Regions from separate parts of the Paenibacillus sp. FSL R5-0912 genome, predicted to be linked through region 1. Evidence: a T-box and tRNA genes for the amino acid it is inferred to sense, from the RefSeq annotation. Region 1 holds a T-box; the other holds one or more tRNA genes.
The links. A T-box is a leader RNA that pairs with one kind of tRNA and senses whether it is charged. The one in region 1 lies ahead of R50912_RS13005 (tryptophan--tRNA ligase), so its partner is inferred to be a tRNA-Trp.

Region 1 (7,345 bases):
TATTACTGAGAAGGCTGCTGATATTGCTCAGGTCATGGAGAACGACACAGCCATCTCCCGATACGCTGTACTTACAACACAGGCTCTCAAGGTGAAGCTGGAGAATGGATCAGTGGAACGGTTAAAGGTTGAGATCGGTGACCATTCAATTTTCCCTGTAGCCTATTCTGAAGGACGTGGGGCGGCTGCAGAGGACGAAGTTGCCCTCTCGGCTGTGAATGCTGATGAGCTGGGCAAAAAGGCTGGGGATCCCATTACACTGTTGGTTGACGGGGAACCCAGGGAGCTTACAGTATGCGGAATTTATTCGGATGTTACCAATGGCGGAAAAACGGCCAAAGCCGTATTCACCACGAATTCAGCGGAAGCCATGTGGTCCGTTATTTATGCGGAGCTTGCAGATCCATCGCTAACCGGCAGTAAGGTAACCGAATATGCGGACCGCTTCAATTATGCGAAGGTGTCGGGGATTGATGAATATGTTACACAGACCTTCGGCTCTACCATCAGCTCAGTCGGTAAGGCCTCCCGGTTAGCCATTATCGTGATGCTGTTCATCAATGTACTGATTACGCTGTTGTTTATGCGGATGCTTGTGGCCAAGGACCGGCATGCCATTGCCGTCATGAAGTCACTCGGGTTTACGAATTCGGATCTGACTGTACAATATTTCTCACGTTCGGTATTCGTGCTGCTTATCGGGATGGTTCTCGGCACATTGCTGGCAAACACGCTCGGGCAGGTACTTGCGGGTGTACTGATTTCCTCGTTTGGAGCTTCATCGTTCAAGTTCGTGATCAATCCGCTATCGGCGTATGTATTATGTCCGCTGATGATGGCAGGCTCAGTGCTGATCGCCACGATTATCGGTACAGCAGGAACAGGACGAATTCAAATATCCGGGAATATTAAGGAGTAGGTCATGGAGATGAAGAAGATGATTACCGGTATAAATATAACCAAACATTACGGCACCGGTGATGACAAGCGTAATGTTCTGGACGGAGTGTCTATCGAAATTAAAGAAGGGGAGTTCGTGTCAGTTATGGGACCTTCGGGCTCTGGTAAGTCGACGCTGATGTTTGCGCTGAGCGGAATGGAGCGGATGGACGGCGGACGGGTTACTTTTGACGGCAGGGATCTGGGGACACTTGCGGAGAATGAGCTTGCTGACCTGCGCAGAACGGGAATGGGCTTTGTGTTTCAGCAGCCGACACTAATGAAGAACTTGAACATCCTGGATAATATTATCCTTCCATCCATGCGTGACAACAGACGAAACGCCGCAGGGATTACAGAGCAAGCAAGGCAGCTTATGCAGAAGGTGGGAATCGCGGAGCTGGCGAAGCGGGATATTACGCAGGCCTCGGGAGGGCAGCTTCAGCGTGCAGGGATATGCCGCGCATTGATGAGCAGCCCGAGAATTATATTTGGTGACGAGCCGACCGGTGCGCTTAACCTGAAAGCTGCCCAGGAGATCATGGACCTGCTGTCCGAGATCAATGCGGAGGGTACGGCGGTCATGCTGGTCACTCATGATGCAACGATTGCAGCGAAGACGGAGCGGATTATGTTCATGTGTGACGGCAGAATTGTGAGCGAAATGCGGCTGCCAAAATACAGCGGCAAGGATATTGAGGAGCGGGTGAACAAGCTCACGGCGAAAATGCGGGAGATTGGTATTTAGTGAAAATGAACGATTAGCGCAGGCTATACGTATTATAGTTATTTGCTAACACCAATGAAGAGGTGAGAGGAAATGCTGACGATCAAACATTTTACGAAGAGTTATAAGGGCGGAAAAAAGGCAGTGGATGACCTCAGTTTAGTGGTCGAGCGGGGCGATATCTATGGCTTCATCGGTCACAACGGGGCGGGCAAAACAACGACTATCCGCGCTGTAGTGGGCGTGCTTGATTTTGAAGAAGGGGAAATTGAAATTGATGGAATCTCCATTAAAAAAGATCCGTTAGCCTGCAAGGCGAAACTTGCCTATATTCCGGATAATCCCGATCTGTACGATCATCTTACCGGCATTCAGTACTTGAATTTCATCGGCGATCTCTTTGGCGTATCCAAGGCAAACCGTGAGCGGCTCATCCAGAAATACAGTGATGCTTTTCAGCTTACGGCCAATTTGGGCGATATGATCTCCTCGTATTCTCACGGGATGAAGCAGAAGCTCGCCATCATCTCCGCGCTCATTCATGAGCCTAAGCTCTTAGTGCTCGATGAACCTTTTGTAGGCCTTGATCCCAAAGCTGCGCATACGCTGAAGACCATCATGGCTGAGCTGTGCAGCAGCGGCGGGGCGATCTTCTTCTCGACACATGTGCTGGATACGGCCGAGAAGATTTGCAATAAGATCGCGATCATTAAGGGAGGCCAGCTGATTGCCCATGGTAGCACTGAAGAGGTGAAGGGCAAGAATAGCCTTGAGGAAGTATTCATGGAGCTGATCGACAATGATTAATATCTGGAGGTTAACGAAGCTGCAGCTGATGTCCTCCTTCGGCCTTAATAAAGCACTGCATACCAAAGATCCTGCAGAGAGACGCAAGGCGCTGCTGCTCAGCCTAACAATTATCGCTGGTGTACTTATGATAGGAGCGATGTCTTTCAGCTACAGCTTCATGATGGCTAAGGCTTTTGAAGAGCTCGGACGGATGGATTTGCTGCTGGCCATTATGATGGCTGTCACTTCGATGGTCGGGTTCTTCACAACGGTCTATAAGGCCAGTGGTGTATTATTCAGCTATAAGGACTATGATATGGTGATGTCGCTGCCGGTGAAGACGAGTCATGTTGTTGCGAGCCGTGTGCTTCAGCTATATGTGATGAATCTGTTTTTCACCCTGCTGGTTATGCTGCCGGCCGGTACGGTATATGCGATGCAAGTGAATCCGGGTGTGATTTTTTATCTGTTTTTTCTAATGACGCTTCTATTCATCACCTTACTGCCGATTATAGCGGCAACGATTATTGGCTCATTGATCAGCTGGATATCTTCAAGGTTTAGAGCAAGCAAGCTGATTAGTATACTCTTCACTTTTGCCTTCATTATTGTACTCATGCTGGGTTCATTTAATCTTAACGGAGACGAGCAGGAGCTTGCGGATTTAGGGGCTGGGCTGGGTGATGCGATCTTTAAGCTGTATCCTCTGGCTTCCGTGTATGTGGATGCTGTCTGCTCGTACCAGGTACCTTCATTGATCTTCTTTATTGCTCTGTCTGTACTTGCATTTGTACTCTTCTCCACAGTGCTGGCAACACGGTACAAAGCTATCCATACGGGACTAATGACAAGCCACGCAGGCAGCAAATATACTATGAAGCCGTTGCAGGCAAATTCTGCATTCAAGGCGTTGTATCTCAAGGAGCTGCGCCGCTACTTCAGTTCTACTAATTATGTGCTGAACACAGGCATTGGTATGGTTCTGTTACTGGTAATGTCGGTTTCCTTATTGTTCCTCAGTTCAGAGAAGCTCGGAGCCTTGCTTGAAATTCCGCAATTATCACAGTATTTGAGCACGCTGAGTCCGCTTGTGGTTTCCTTATTTGTGATTATTAGCTGCACCACGGCAAGTTCGATTTCGCTTGAAGGGAATCATCTGTGGATTTTACAAAGCTCGCCCGTCTCTAAACCTACCATTATCCTCAGTAAAGTTGCCGTGAATCTCACCCTTACGTTGCCAGTCATTGCCGTAAGCTGGGTACTGCTTATCTATACACTGGGGACTGGATGGGCCGAAAGTATATTAATGCTTGTGATCCCAGTGATCTACGCTTGTTACTCTGCCATGCTGGGCGTTATTGTGAACCTGAAGCTGCCTAAGCTGGAATGGACAAATGAGGTTGCGGTAATCAAGCAGAGTGCAGCAGTGCTGGTGTCGATGATTCTCGGATTCATCAGTCTGGCTGCTCCAGCGGCTCTATTCATGCTTCTTAGTAATGTGAATGGAAATCTCCTTATGCTGATATACGCAGTTATAATGGCAGGGGGCTGCGCCGGAATGTACAGGTATATACGGGTTAGCGGGGAGCGGTTGTTTCAGAGGCTGTAGCACACAAAAGAAACCACTCTTAAAATAGGATTAAACCTTTCTAAGAAGTGGTTTCTTTGTGTTGTCTATGAACAAAGCTCATCATAGCCCCTCATGTTAATCTATTAAGGTTTAGTAACGCAGGCCATAAAAACCAGTATCATCGCATGCGCATCCGGGGAACGGGCTGGAGGATGGCATCCATATCCGTTACTGACATTCTGGAAATTATACGTTGAGTTACGTACGTTCACCGATATTCCTCCCACCAGTCTATTTTATATCATGTATGGACTTGATAATTTTACCATATCACCCGCTTAGGCTAAACTCCGCTCCATGGATCTATTTATATCGTCCGATCCTGGATTTGACCTGGGCAAGCAGAGGTGCAGCTAGGGCTCTTGCCTTCCGGGCACCTTCACTCAGGATCGCGTCGATCTGCTCTGGCGCTGCCATTAACTCATTGTATTTGTTCCGGGGTTCCTCCAGTGCAGCATTAACCACCTGAAACAGCTCCTGCTTAGCCTCACCCCAACTGATGCCGCTTAGATATTGGTTCCTGAAATCCTGTACTTGAGCGGGAGCCGCAAACTCTTTGTACAGCAAGAAAATATTAGACGTATCCGGGTCTTTCGGTTCCTCGGGAGGTGTAGAGTCTGTTTTGATTTTGCTGATCAGCTTCTTCAGGTTCTCTGGTGTTTCGAACAGCGGAATCGTATTATTATAGCTTTTGCTCATCTTCCGCCCGTCCAGCCCTGGAATCACGGATGTGTTCTCATCGACCCTATAATCAGGCAGCTTGAAGGTATCCCCATAAATCCGGTTGAAGCCTTCGGCAATATCCCTGGCGATCTCCACATGCTGAATCTGGTCTTTACCGACAGGGACCTTGTCTGATTGAAACAGCAGAATGTCCGCTGCCATCAGAACCGGATAAGTGAACAGGCCCATATTGACTCCGGTATCCGCATCCACGCCTGATTGAATATTTTGTTCATGAATGGCTTTGTACGCATGGGCACGGTTCATTAGACCTTTGGACGTCAGGCAAGATAGAATCCAGTGAAGCTCGAAGATCTCCGGCACATCAGATTGTCGATAAAAGATTACCCGCTCCGGGTCCAGTCCCAGTGCCAGCCATGTAGCTGCGATACCATAAGACAGATTACGAAACTCGTCTCTGTCCTGTATGAAAGTTAATCCATGATAGTCAGCGATAAAATAAAGCGCAGTACAATCACTGGCCCCGGCGAGTTGCAGTGCAGGCTTGATCGCTCCGATGTAATTCCCCAGATGGACTTTGCCCGTAGGCTTAATTCCGGTTAATACAATTTCCTTACTCATGTTATCCCTCCGTTTATGTATCAAAAAGGGGTCCTCTCATCCTGAAAAGGACGAGAGAACCCCGTGGTACCACCTTAATTAGCCCGGATTGTGATCCGGACCCGCTTAAACGTATCGTGACATCGCTATATGCCCTGAATACGCGTCTCTTGTAACGATGAGACCTTCGCCAAAGCCTACTTCCTGAAGGTTCGGTTTGGATGCTCAGAAGCCCACTTCGGCATAATCCCTACACTGATTCGCACCGGCCATCAGCTCTCTGGAGTATTCGTTATGCGTACTCTCTTCGTCATTGCAAAGTTGTATAATATTGTATTACTGTATTTTTACAACATCTAAGGGTGAATGTCAATTGATAGTTAAAACAGATTAGGGAGTGAGTCCGTGCGGACATTACGTGAAAAGCTTGAGGATTATACGAATGAGTACCTGAAGCTGTATGATTTTTACGGGGTTATTCAAGTTACCCGGAAGGGCGAAGTACTCTTTGAGAAGGCCTGCGGCTATGCGAGTATTGAGTTTGGAATTAAAAATGATATGCATTCATGCTTCTCACTTGCTTCCATGTCTAAACAGTTTACGGCTTTTGCAGTTATGCTTCTATGTGACAGGCAGGTGCTGGATATCGATCAATCCGCACAGCTATATCTACCTGCAGATCTGAAAATTGATGAGTCTATTACCGTACATCATTTATTGTCACACACATCCGGTTTATATAATTTTTTTAATTTTGAGAATGATTTTTTCGGCGGATATAACAGAATGAATTACTCACAGACGGAGTACTTCCAGCAGTATATCAACAAGAAGCCCACAAAGCCGGCGGGTACAGAATATGATTATAATAACTCCAATTTCTGGAAGACAAAATCCAGATAGAAATCATAAACGGAAAATTATATTTCACGAGATTCTCCGGCAATTTTCATATTGAGCTCTATCCAGTAGGTGAGGGAGTATTTGTCCAAAGATATTATGACCAGACCCATCCCTACAGGATCGCAGAGAATGAGATGGGTGAGATGACTTTTTTCGGGCACACCAGGATTACTTCTTGATATTGACGCAGCGTCAAGTGATACGATAGCTATGAGATCTCAGAGAGGAGAGCGAAATGAACAGATCTGTTGCTATACAAGAAATGTCGGAGCAGCTGGGGCTGACGAGCCGTACGCTGCGCCACTGGGAAGCGGAAGGGTTATTCCAAAGCGATAGAGATGTTTCCTCCGGTTGGCGTGTGTACGACGAACATGCACTGGCATGTATTCGGATAACAGCGATGCTGCGGAAGATGGACATTCCGATCAAAGAAATAAAGACTGTCCTTATAGCGAAATCAATAGCCGGACTTAGTAAAGTCATAGAGAAGAAAGTGAACTCTCTTAAGAAGCAAAGAGAACAGGTAGGGCTTGTTGAGAAGCAGTTGACCCGGGTCCTGGAATACCTGGAGAGGCAGAATGAAGGAAATCTGGTCCTGGATGATATCCTTATGGAGACGGAGGCTGTATTTATGAGCAGTTTAACGGAACAGCATGTATTCAAAATCATTGACTTAGCACCCATGAGAGTCGCTTTTCATATTGTCGTGGACGTATCCCCCGAGGACAAAGTGATGGGGCCGCTGATGGATTGGCTGAGGTCAGCGAATCTGCTCGGCACGGCGCGTTTCTTCGGCGGGAACATGAAGCCTATGCCCGGCAGTGCCGGCAAACCTTATGGCTATGGAATGTGTGCGACCATTCCTGAGGGCGTTGTTGTGCCGGAGCCCTTTAAGGAAATGACGCTGCCCGGAGGATTATTTGCTATGCTGGAAAGCAGCGACGACATTGGCGGATCATGGAAGACACTGATGAATCAGTTATCACAAAGTAAGAAATACCGCTCTGACCGCGGACGGCTCTGCCTGGAAGAGCATATCCGTAATGATCATCCGGAAGGCAGCGGTAATCTGT
Region 2 (7,345 bases), 3.6 Mb from region 1:
TTGTTGAAGCTTTTGACAGAACGGTCTATCAATAAAGTTACAGTGACCGACATTTGCAGCGAAGCAAACATTAATCGCAACACCTTTTATTCACACTATGCTAATCAGTTTGAGCTTCTTTCAACGATCGAGAATGATCTTTACGAAGAAATTAAGCAACTTGGGATTAATTCTTCTGACGTTAAAACTCCTGAAAAGCTATCTTATGAATTATGTAAATATATAAAAGCGAATAAAACGATTTGTGAGGTTCTGTTCTCAGAGCATGGCGATAAAGAATTATTAGAAAGAATCCTTTATATCAGTCACGATTTAACCATTGAGCGATGGAAGCAGGAATTAAAATATTTTGATCCACAATTATTTGAGTCTTGGTATACGTTTGCCGCTCATGGCAGTATAGCCATTATAAAAAAGTGGGTGAGTAGTGGTTTGAAGGAAAGCCCCAGTAAAGTTGCAGCTTTTATTGATAAAGCCACAGAGGCAGTATCCAAAGCATTTTATTCCGAAGAATTATAAATTATTTAAAATGAAGCGGACGCTCATTTTTGAGGGCCGCTTCTCTGCTCTTCTGCTGAAGACCAGGCAAGGGGATGGGACTTATGTCTGCTCCTCCAGTATTTTGGGGTCAGTAATAAGAAAAGTGATTCAGCATACCGATAAGTTCGAGAGCCTGGAGGTCAGAACATGGTTTTGGAAACGAAGCAAAGATGCGGCTTTTATCTCGACTCCTATGACCTGATTTATCAAGCCATTGCCAATCAGGATGGTCATAAAGCTGAGGAAGCTGTCCGTCTCCAGAACCGGTATTCGCAAGCAAGCGACACTCTGGTTCATGATCGTAGGAATTATTTTTATCGCAGCGAATTTGCGTGCTCCCCTCACATCGGTGGGACCATTGCTGTTCAGTCGTAATCGGGCGGAGTGACCTTGTATGTTGGAACTGCAATTCTGAGGTTTGCTATTCCCCTATGTAATGTATTACTTCCGAGCCTGATCAAACGGGAGTTTCCGCAGCAAATGGGTACTATGGACAGTGGGATATTCTGTTTCCCTGAATCTATGCGGGGCGGTAGCTTCCGGTATTAGTGTTCCCTTAGCTGTGGGGGCAGGCATGAGGTATCGTTGGTCTAGGTGCGGCTAGAAATCAATTTGTTGGTTCTGATAAAGATTGCCTGGATCTTGATAGTTCTACGCATAACTGGAGTAAGAGAATACAGCTCAAATAAAAAGAAAAAAGAGCCCACCAGAGAATATCTCTGATGAACTCTTTTAGCAGATACCGGCGAGAGGACTCGAACCTCCACGGTTTCCCACTCGATTTTGAGTCGAGCGCGTCTGCCATTCCGCCACGCCGGCATATACATATTATTTACAATTGATTCTAAAATAAAATGGAGGTGCCACCCAGATTTGAACTGGGGATAAAGCTTTTGCAGAGCTTTGCCTTACCACTTGGCTATGGCACCAAAAAATGGAGCGGACGACGGGAATCGAACCCGCGACCCTCGCCTTGGCAAGGCGATGCTCTACCGCTGAGCCACGTCCGCATATAATGGCTGGGGATATAGGAATCGAACCTATGAATGACGGAGTCAAAGTCCGTTGCCTTACCGCTTGGCTAATCCCCAACATTTGATTTAATAAAATGGGGCGACTGATGGGTCTCGAACCCACGAATGCCGGAACCACAATCCGGTGCGTTAACCCCTTCGCCACAGTCGCCATATGAAGCTTATTTAATTGCAATGCCTTATAACTCTTATAAAAGAAATGGGGCGACCGATGGGTCTCGAACCCACGAATGCCGGAACCACAATCCGGTGCGTTAACCACTTCGCCACGATCGCCATATTAAATTTTATAGGATATTACTTGGCAGGGGCAGCAGGAATTGAACCCACACCAACGGTTTTGGAGACCGTTGTTCTACCTTTAAACTATGCCCCTAAAAATGGTGGAGGCTGATGGATTCGAACCACCGAACACGTACGTGAGCAGATTTACAGTCTGATGCGTTTGGCCACTTCGCTAAGCCTCCGAGGATGGTGCCGGCGAGAGGACTTGAACCCCCAACCTACTGATTACAAGTCAGTTGCTCTACCAATTGAGCTACACCGGCGTATTAAGTTGTAAGAAATATGGTGGCGCGGGAGGGAATCGAACCCCCGACACAAGGATTTTCAGTCCTTTGCTCTACCGACTGAGCTACCGAGCCGAACATTTTTTCATAAAGATGGCGGAACCGACGGGATTCGAACCCGCGATCTCCTGCGTGACAGGCAGGCATGTTAGGCCAACTACACCACGGTTCCAAATTGGTTGCGGGGGCAGGATTTGAACCTGCGGCCTTCGGGTTATGAGCCCGACGAGCTACCGGGCTGCTCCACCCCGCGTCAATGTTAAAGATCTATTCTATTAAAAGATAGATGGTGGAGGCTGAGGGGTTCGAACCCCCGACCCTCTGCTTGTAAGGCAGATGCTCTCCCAGCTGAGCTAAGCCTCCATATATGACTCGTATGAGATACTCTCCACTCCGTTACGAGATTGCGATGTATTCCTTACGATGCCTATGCTTCAACGAACCCAGGGAATTCTCATCCCATTAATCGAAGAAGAAATTGGTGACTCGTATGGGATTCGAACCCATGTTACCTCCGTGAAAGGGAGGTGTCTTAACCCCTTGACCAACGAGCCATGCTGTTAACTACTTGTAAAGTAAAGCTACGGAGAGAGAGGGATTCGAACCCTCGAGACGCTTGTGGCGCCTACACGATTTCCAATCGTGCTCCTTCGGCCAAACTCGGACACCTCTCCAAATGGCTCCCCGAACAGGACTCGAACCTGTGACAACTCGATTAACAGTCGAGTGCTCTACCAACTGAGCTATCAGGGAATATACATATCAAGCTTGATCGCCTGAAAACTGAATCCGAAACGAATCTGCGCTCTAAGAAATTTGGATAAGCCCTCGACCGATTAGTATTGGTCAGCTCCATGCATTGCTGCACTTCCACCTCCAACCTATCTACCTCGTCGTCTTCAAGGGGTCTTACTAGTTGGGAAATCTCATCTTGAGGGGGGCTTCACGCTTAGATGCTTTCAGCGCTTATCCCGTCCGTACGTAGCTACTCAGCCATGCTCCTGGCGGAACAACTGATGCACCAGCGGTACGTCCATCCCGGTCCTCTCGTACTAAGGACAGCTCCTCTCAAATTTCCTGCGCCCACGACAGATAGGGACCGAACTGTCTCACGACGTTCTGAACCCAGCTCGCGTACCGCTTTAATGGGCGAACAGCCCAACCCTTGGGACCTACTTCAGCCCCAGGATGCGATGAGCCGACATCGAGGTGCCAAACCTCCCCGTCGATGTGGACTCTTGGGGGAGATAAGCCTGTTATCCCCAGGGTAGCTTTTATCCGTTGAGCGATGGCCCTTCCATGCGGTACCACCGGATCACTAAGTCCGACTTTCGTCCCTGCTCGACTTGTAGGTCTCGCAGTCAAGCTCCCTTATGCCTTTGCACTCTGCGAATGATTTCCAACCATTCTGAGGGAACCTTTGAACGCCTCCGTTACTCTTTAGGAGGCGACCGCCCCAGTCAAACTGCCCGCCTGACACGGTCCCCGTACCCGCTTAGGGTACCAGGTTAGAACCTAGATACGATCAGGGTGGTATCCCAACGGCGCCTCCGCAGAAGCTTGCGCTCCTGCCTCACCGGCTCCCACCTATCCTGTACAGATCGTACCCAAATTCAATATCAAGCTGCAGTAAAGCTCCATGGGGTCTTTCCGTCTTGTCGCGGGTAACCTGCATCTTCACAGGTATTAAAATTTCACCGGATCTCTCGTTGAGACAGCGCCCAAGTCGTTACGCCATTCGTGCGGGTCAGAATTTACCTGACAAGGAATTTCGCTACCTTAGGACCGTTATAGTTACGGCCGCCGTTTACTGGGGCTTCGGTTCACAGCTTCGGGTTGCCCCTAACCACTCCCCTTAACCTTCCAGCACCGGGCAGGCGTCAGCCCGTATACTTCGCCTTGCGGCTTCGCACAGACCTGTGTTTTTGCTAAACAGTCGCTTGGGCCTTTTCACTGCGGCCCCCTCGGGCTATTCACCCTACCGAGGCACCTCTTCTCCCGAAGTTACGAGGTCATTTTGCCGAGTTCCTTAACGAGAGTTCTTCCGCGCGCCTTAGAATTCTCTTCTCGCCTACCTGTGTCGGTTTGCGGTACGGGCACCTTCTCCTGGCTAGAGGCTTTTCTTGGCAGTGTGAGATCATGACCTTCGCTACTACAATTTTCGCTCCCCATCACAGCCCAGCCTTAATGATGTGCGGATTTGCCTACACATCAGCCTCACTGCTTAGACGGACACATCCATCAGTCCGCGTCACTACCCTCCTGCGTCACCCCATCGCTCATAGCGGATTACGGTGGTACAGTAATTTCAAACTGTTGTCCTTCGACTACGCCTTTCGGCCTCGCCTTAGGTCCCGACTTACCCTGAGCGGACGAGCCTTCCTCAGGAAACCTTGGGCTTTCGGCGGATCAGATTCTCACTGATCTTTTCGTTACTCATACCGGCATTCTCACTTGTATGCTGTCCAGCGCTCCTTACGGTACACCTTCAACCTACATACAACGCTCCCCTACCCCAGATGCAAAGCATCTAGCCATAGCTTCGGTGGTGTGTTTAGCCCCGTTACATTTTCGGCGCAGAGTCACTCGACCAGTGAGCTATTACGCACTCTTTCAATGGTGGCTGCTTCTAAGCCAACATCCTGGTTGTCTGTGCAACTCCACATCCTTTCCCACTTAACACACACTTGGGGACCTTAGCTGATGGTCTGGGCTGTTTCCCTTTTGACAATGGATCTTAGCACTCACTGTCTGACTCCCGGCAAGAAGTTAATGGCATTCGGAGTTTGACTGAGCTTGGTAACCCTTGCGGGCCCCGCACCCAATCAGTGCTCTACCTCCACCACTCCATTCACCGAGGCTAGCCCTAAAGCTATTTCGGGGAGAACCAGCTATCTCCGAGTTCGATTGGAATTTCTCCGCTACCCCCACCTCATCCCCGCATTTTTCAACATGCGTGGGTTCGGGCCTCCAGTGCGTGTTACCGCACCTTCACCCTGGACAGGGGTAGATCACACGGTTTCGGGTCTACGTCCACATACTCATTCGCCCTATTCAGACTCGCTTTCGCTGCGGCTCCGTCTTCTCGACTTAACCTTGCATGTTAAACGTAACTCGCCGGTTCATTCTACAAAAGGCACGCCATCACCCAGTAATAGGGCTCTGACTTTTTGTAAGCACACGGTTTCAGGTTCTATTTCACTCCCCTTCCGGGGTGCTTTTCACCTTTCCCTCACGGTACTGTTTCACTATCGGTCGCCAGGTAGTATTTAGCCTTAGCAGATGGTCCTGCTGGATTCATACGGGGTTTCACGTGCCCCGCACTACTCGGGATCCGTCTCGGAGAGAACACAGTTTAGGCTACAGGGCTTTTACCTCTATCGCGGGCCTTTCCAGACCTCTTCGCCTACCATATTCCTTTGTAACTCCATGTGAGACGTCCCACAACCCCAAGGGGCAAGCCCCTTGGTTTAGGCTGTTCCGCGTTCGCTCGCCGCTACTGACGGAATCACTATTGTTTTCTCTTCCTCAGGGTACTTAGATGTTTCAGTTCCCCTGGTCTGCCTCTGCGTATCCTATGTATTCAGATACGAGTAACTGCGAATTACCACAGCTGGGTTTCCCCATTCGGACACCCCCGGATCAAAGCTTGCTTACAGCTCCCCGAGGCAGTTTCGTTGTTCGCCACGTCCTTCGTCGGCTCCTGGCGCCTAGGCATCCTCCGTGTGCTCTTATTAGCTTAACCAATCGCTCCGGTATTGGCTCATTCGCTCATCTTGTTTTAAACAGCGCTTCCGGATGAATCCGTCCGCTAGTCTGTTTAAAGCCAAAAGTCGCTCATAATCCAAAACCATCGCTCAGCATGACTAATAACTATTTCAACTTGCTTACACAAGTTTCAGCTAAAAGATGTTCTAAAACGCAAATTCGTTTCGGTATCCAGTTTTCAAGGATCAAGGTGCTGAAATTTCGGTACAATCACGACTGTGATGTTCGAAAATTCAGACAGTTTAAAGATGAGAGTTTGAGCTCTCAAAACTGACCAACGAGTGAGTGTTTGAACCCTAAGGTTCGTTGTGGAAGCTTACGCTTCCGATTTGAATGTCACCGTTGCAGGTGACGATTCTCCATAGAAAGGAGGTGATCCAGCCGCACCTTCCGATACGGCTACCTTGTTACGACTTCACCCCAATCATCTACCCCACCTTCGGCGGCTGGCTCCCTTGCGGGTTACCCCACCGACTTCGGGTGTTGTAAACTCTCGTGGTGTGACGGGCGGTGTGTACAAGACCCGGGAACGTATTCACCGCGGCATGCTGATCCGCGATTACTAGCAATTCCGACTTCATGCAGGCGAGTTGCAGCCTGCAATCCGAACTGAGACCGGCTTTGCTGGGATTGGCTCCACCTCGCGGTTTCGCTTCCCGTTGTACCGGCCATTGTAGTACGTGTGTAGCCCAGGTCATAAGGGGCATGATGATTTGACGTCATCCCCACCTTCCTCCGGTTTGTCACCGGCAGTCACTCTAGAGTGCCCAGCTCGACCTGCTGGCAACTAAAGTCAAGGGTTGCGCTCGTTGCGGGACTTAACCCAACATCTCACGACACGAGCTGACGACAACCATGCACCACCTGTCTCCGATGCTCCGAAGAGGGGCACTATCTCTAATGCTTTCATCGGGATGTCAAGACCTGGTAAGGTTCTTCGCGTTGCTTCGAATTAAACCACATACTCCACTGCTTGTGCGGGTCCCCGTCAATTCCTTTGAGTTTCAGTCTTGCGACCGTACTCCCCAGGCGGAGTGCTTACTGTGTTAACTTCGGCACCAAGGGTATCGAAACCCCTAACACCTAGCACTCATCGTTTACGGCGTGGACTACCAGGGTATCTAATCCTGTTTGCTCCCCACGCTTTCGCGCCTCAGCGTCAGTTACAGCCCAGAAAGTCGCCTTCGCCACTGGTGTTCCTCCACATATCTACGCATTTCACCGCTACACGTGGAATTCCACTTTCCTCTTCTGTACTCAAGTCACCCAGTTTCCAGTGCGACCCCAGGTTGAGCCCAAGGTTTAAACACCAGACTTAAATGACCGCCTGCGCGCGCTTTACGCCCAATAATTCCGGACAACGCTTGCCCCCTACGTATTACCGCGGCTGCTGGCACGTAGTTAGCCGGGGCTTTCTTCTCAGGTACCGTCACT

Region 2: it encodes a tRNA-Trp, which carries the amino acid that the T-box ahead of R50912_RS13005 (tryptophan--tRNA ligase) is inferred to sense. The anticodon was not compared.

Annotation. Positions count from the first base shown of each region.
Region 1 covers NZ_CP009282.1:3,133,890-3,141,234, forward strand. The annotation lists gene R50912_RS12985 (ABC transporter permease) at 1-919, shown strand, start outside; gene R50912_RS12990 (ABC transporter ATP-binding protein) at 929-1,687, shown strand; gene R50912_RS12995 (ABC transporter ATP-binding protein) at 1,760-2,473, shown strand; gene R50912_RS13000 (hypothetical protein) at 2,466-4,064, shown strand; gene R50912_RS13005 (tryptophan--tRNA ligase) at 4,389-5,390, opposite strand; T-box leader at 5,434-5,692, opposite strand; gene R50912_RS13010 (serine hydrolase domain-containing protein) at 5,775-6,272, shown strand; gene R50912_RS13015 (MerR family transcriptional regulator) at 6,508-7,345, shown strand, end outside.
Region 2 covers NZ_CP009282.1:6,720,253-6,727,597, forward strand. The annotation lists gene R50912_RS28325 (TetR/AcrR family transcriptional regulator) at 1-519, shown strand, start outside; gene R50912_RS36525 (hypothetical protein) at 688-915, shown strand; partial or broken gene R50912_RS35380 (MFS transporter) at 836-1,126, shown strand; tRNA gene R50912_RS28335 (tRNA-Leu) at 1,281-1,359, opposite strand; tRNA gene R50912_RS28340 (tRNA-Cys) at 1,396-1,469, opposite strand; tRNA gene R50912_RS28345 (tRNA-Gly) at 1,476-1,550, opposite strand; tRNA gene R50912_RS28350 (tRNA-Gln) at 1,557-1,631, opposite strand; tRNA gene R50912_RS28355 (tRNA-His) at 1,650-1,725, opposite strand; tRNA gene R50912_RS28360 (tRNA-His) at 1,775-1,850, opposite strand; tRNA gene R50912_RS28365 (tRNA-Trp) at 1,877-1,950, opposite strand; tRNA gene R50912_RS28370 (tRNA-Tyr) at 1,956-2,041, opposite strand; tRNA gene R50912_RS28375 (tRNA-Thr) at 2,047-2,122, opposite strand; tRNA gene R50912_RS28380 (tRNA-Phe) at 2,143-2,218, opposite strand; tRNA gene R50912_RS28385 (tRNA-Asp) at 2,238-2,315, opposite strand; tRNA gene R50912_RS28390 (tRNA-Met) at 2,320-2,396, opposite strand; tRNA gene R50912_RS28395 (tRNA-Val) at 2,431-2,506, opposite strand; tRNA gene R50912_RS28400 (tRNA-Glu) at 2,623-2,697, opposite strand; tRNA gene R50912_RS28405 (tRNA-Ser) at 2,728-2,817, opposite strand; tRNA gene R50912_RS28410 (tRNA-Asn) at 2,821-2,896, opposite strand; rRNA gene R50912_RS28415 (23S ribosomal RNA) at 2,960-5,888, opposite strand; rRNA gene R50912_RS28420 (16S ribosomal RNA) at 6,277-7,345, opposite strand, start outside.